DNA from 2 places in the Shewanella sp. FeAMO genome. Region 1 is predicted to be linked to the other one. Evidence: predicted binding sites of a transcription regulator. Region 1 holds the regulator's gene; the other holds the start of a gene.
What was found. The regulator NrdR, encoded in region 1, represses ribonucleotide reductase genes. The targets are predictions, from matches to a motif close to AAACACNANATNTNGTGTTT.
Positions count from the first base shown of each region.

Region 2: nrdA (class 1a ribonucleoside-diphosphate reductase subunit alpha) is a predicted target of NrdR. The motif match lies at 797-816, and genes of this name have one in related genera.

Region 1 covers NZ_CM132201.1:1,564,226-1,566,429, reverse strand. The annotation lists gene ribD (bifunctional diaminohydroxyphosphoribosylaminopyrimidine deaminase/5-amino-6-(5-phosphoribosylamino)uracil reductase RibD) at 1-660, opposite strand, end outside; gene nrdR (transcriptional regulator NrdR) at 701-1,153, opposite strand; gene glyA (serine hydroxymethyltransferase) at 1,263-2,204, opposite strand, start outside.
Region 2 covers NZ_CM132201.1:2,564,913-2,567,116, forward strand. The annotation lists gene ACWAU4_RS11460 (HAD family hydrolase) at 1-492, shown strand, start outside; gene nrdA (class 1a ribonucleoside-diphosphate reductase subunit alpha) at 976-2,204, shown strand, end outside.

The DNA.
Region 1 (2,204 bases):
TTCACCCAGGCTGCCAAGCTCAGCGTGCCGGACATTCAGGGAAGGGTCATCGGCCAATACGGTTTCAATGCCGGTGAGCAGAGCGCAACTGCGGGCTCTGAGCCTTTGCACGTCGCGGCGCGCCTCGGGGCCGGTTATCCATTTGGACTCACCGTTGGCCAGTGCCGTCTTGCCATCGAGACTCGCCGCCAGCTTGAGGGTGACCCAGGGGCGATTTCGCTCCATCCGCGATAAAAAGCCCGGATTCAACTCTCTGGCCTGCTCGGCCAAGAGACCGCTCTGCACCTGAACCCCGGCTTCCTGCAGCATGCCGATACCTTGGCCGGCCACCTGAGGGTTGGGATCTGTCATTGCCACCACCACCCGCTTGAGGCCATGTTTAATTAAGGCTTCGGCACAGGGCGGCGTGCGACCATAGTGACTGCAAGGTTCGAGGGTGACATAGGCAGTAGCACCGCGGGCCTTGTCAGCGGCCATTTTCAGGGCATGTACTTCGGCATGGGGCTCACCGGCACGTTGGTGCCAGCCTTCGCCGACAATCTTGCCATCGGCATCTATGATGACGCAGCCGACATTGGGGTTGGGGCGGGTTGTATAACGGCCACGGCGAGCCAGCATTATGGCGCGGCTCATCATGGCGATATCAGTATTGGACCACATGAGGGTTTCCGTTACTTAACAGTTGGCTGTGACTGACAGCCTATTTTTTCTCCAGCTTGGCAATCGCTTCACCAAACTCTGACACATCTTCAAAGGCACGATACACAGAGGCAAAGCGAATATAGGCCACCTTATCCAGCTCAATAAGATGATCCATCATCAGATTGCCGATCATTTCCGAGGTCACTTCCCGCTCGCCTGTGGCTCTGAGGGTGGACTTGATCTTGCTGATCGCCTCTTCAATCTTATCCATGGAAACCGGACGCTTCTCGGCGGCGCGCAGCATACCGCCGCGCAGCTTGTCCTCATCGAACGGTTGCCTGCTGCCATCGCGCTTGATCACTCTGGGCATGACAAGCTCGGCACCTTCAAAGGTGGTAAAGCGTTCATGACACAGAGTACATTCCCGGCGACGGCGCACCTGATGACCGTCTGCCACCAGCCTGGAATCTATCACCTTGGTATCCGTCGCACTGCAAAATGGACAATGCATTATGCCTCCTGGTGCTCAGTTGCCGGCAGCGGCTGCTGCTAAATGGCAGAAACAAAAATGGCCGCTGAATTCAGCGGCCATCGAAGTTTATCCTATTCCCTTGAAAAGGTTAACCGTAAACAGGGAAGCGAGCGCACAGTTCCAGCACCTGGCCCTTCACGCGCTCGATAACGGCGTCATCGTGAGCATTGTCGAGCACATCACAGATCCAGCCGGTCAGTTCACGGGCTTCGGCTTCCTTGAAACCGCGGCGAGTGATGGCCGGTGTACCGATACGCACCCCGGAGGTCACAAAGGGTGAGCGGGGATCATTAGGCACTGAGTTCTTGTTGACTGTGATATTGGCACGGCCCAGAGCGGCGTCGGCTTCTTTACCGGTCAGCTCACGGCCAATCAGGTCCACCAGCATCAGATGGTTGCTGGTACCGCCGGAAACTATCTTGTAACCGCGTTCGAGGAATACCTCAACCATGGCCTTGGCGTTATTGACCACCTGCTGCTGATAGGTTTTGAACTCCGGCTCCAGTGCTTCTTTGAAGGCCACGGCTTTACCGGCGATAACGTGCATCAGAGGACCACCCTGACCGCCCGGGAATACCGCGGAATTCAGCTTCTTGTACAGATCTTCATCGTCGGCAGCCGACAGAATCACACCACCGCGGGGACCGGCCAGCGTCTTGTGAGTGGTCGAAGTCACCACGTGGGCGTGCGGCACAGGGTTAGGATAAACACCGGCAGCGATAAGACCGGCCACGTGTGCCATATCGACAAACAGGTAAGCGCCAATTTTGTCGGCGATTTCGCGCAGCTTGGCCCAGTCAACTATGCCTGAGTAGGCCGAGAAGCCGCCGATGATCATCTTGGGCTTGTGTTCCAGCGCCAGCGTTTCGAGTTCGCTGTAGTCAATCTTGCCGGACTCATCGATACCGTAAGGAATGATGTTGTACAGCTTGCCGGAAAAGTTAACCGGAGAGCCGTGGGTCAAGTGACCACCGTGAGCCAGGTTCATCCCCAGTACGGTATCGCCGGGTTGCAGCAACGCCATATAAAC
Region 2 (2,204 bases), 1.0 Mb from region 1:
CAAGCCGCCGTGCCCCAAGCCTCAGCCGAGGAACAGGAGCATCTCCGGCAAGCGATGCTCAGGGAATATGATGCGGTTAACGGCCAAAAAGCCTGTTTGTTTGAAGGCATAGAAGCCTTGCTGGACAGTGCCCTATCAAGAGCCTTACCGCTGGGGATTGTCACCAATAAACCGGCGCGTTTTACCCGGCCCTTGTTAGAGCGCATGGGGCTGCTTAAGCGCTTTGATGCTGTGGTCAGTGCCGATACAACCCTCTATCGTAAGCCCCACCCAGCCCCTATGTTGCTGGCTGCTCAGCAGCTTAACTGCGCGACCGAACGTATTCTCTATCTTGGCGATGCCGAGCGCGACATCGCAGCGGCGCAGGCGGTCAATATGCCCTCTGCCATCGCCATGTGGGGATATCTGGCGGCCGAGGATAAACCGGCGGAATGGGGTGCCGATTGGCAGTTAAATCATCCACAGGCAGTGATGTCGCTGCCATTGTGGTAACAAGGTAAGACAAGCACTAAATTGGCACTGTTTTCCTGAGTAGACAAGACCTTAAAGAAAGTCGCAGTCCGGATGCTGCTTTAACCGACCGGATCTGCGCGGGATCGCGGATCGCTGCTTATTTTAGCAGTCGATCACCTTGAGTGAGATCGCTTGAATTTTGACCATGACGACTGTGCGCCAGCAATGATGCCGCTTTGCGGAATCGGCCAGTCAATATCCTCAAGATATCCACAAGATATACCCAAAACTCAGGCTTGCAAAAAGTGCCATACCTCACTATCTTGTTATCCAAGATATAGAAAAACACCATATCTTGTGTATCGGTAGCAATCAGACATACTAGTCTTGCACTGGAAACTCCCGGTTAACAGAGCCCTCTCGGGCCGCCGTCGTTAACTGTTCGGTTGATTGTTTTACAAGGGAAGGTTTAATGACGCCGTCGCGTCATTTCACAGATATTACAACCAAGGCCTATCTTCAATGAATAGCACTATGACAGTTACCAAACGCAGTGGCGCACGCGAGACGATAGATCTCGATAAGATCCACCGTGTTATCACCTGGGCAGCCAAAGGATTAAACAACGTCTCGGTTTCCGAGGTGGAGTTGCGTTCTCACCTGCAGTTTTTCGATGGCATCCCCACCGAGGCCATCCATGAAACCATTATCAAGGCTGCCGCCGACCTGATCTCTCCCGACTCTCCGGACTATCAGTTCCTGGCCGCTCGCCTTGCTGTTTTTCATTTGCGTAAGAAGGCCTTTGGTCAGTTTGAGCCGCCAAAACTGTACGATCATGTCAGCAAGTTGGTCGCCATGGGCAAGTACGACAAGCATGTGCTGGAAGACTACAGCCGTGAAGAGTTGGATGTGCTCGACAGCTATATCGACCATTGGCGCGATATGAACTTCTCCTATGCCGCCGTCAAACAGCTGGAAGGCAAGTATCTGGTGCAAAACCGTGTGACTCATGAAGTCTACGAAAGTGCCCAGTTCCTCTATATTCTGGTGGCCGCTTGCCTGTTTGCCCGTTATCCGAAGGAAACCCGGCTGCAGTATGTCAAAGACTTCTATGATGCGGTCTCTACCTTCAAGATCTCTTTGCCGACCCCTATCATGTCCGGTGTGCGTACGCCGACCCGTCAGTTCAGCTCTTGCGTGTTGATCGAGTGTGACGACAGCCTGGATTCCATTAATGCCACGGCCTCTTCCATCGTCAAGTATGTCAGTCAGAGAGCCGGTATCGGTGTGAATGCCGGCCGCATTCGCGCTCTGGGAAGCCCTATTCGTGGTGGTGAAGCCTTCCACACAGGTTGTTTGCCTTTCTACAAGTATTTCCAGACTGCGGTGAAATCCTGCTCCCAGGGCGGCGTTCGCGGCGGCGCTGCAACTCTGTTCTACCCTATCTGGCACCTGGAAGTTGAATCGCTGCTGGTACTGAAAAATAACCGTGGTGTTGAAGACAACCGTATCCGTCACCTGGACTACGGCGTACAGATCAACAAGCTGATGTATCAGCGGATGATCAAAGGTGAGAACATCACTCTGTTCAGCCCATCGGACGTTCCCGGCTTGTATGACGCCTTCTTTGCCGATCAGGACGAGTTTGAGCGCCTGTATGTGAAATATGAGCAGGACCAGAGCATTCGCAAGAAGACCCTAAAAGCGGTCGAGCTCTTCTCGCTGATGATGCAGGAGCGCGCCTCCACCGG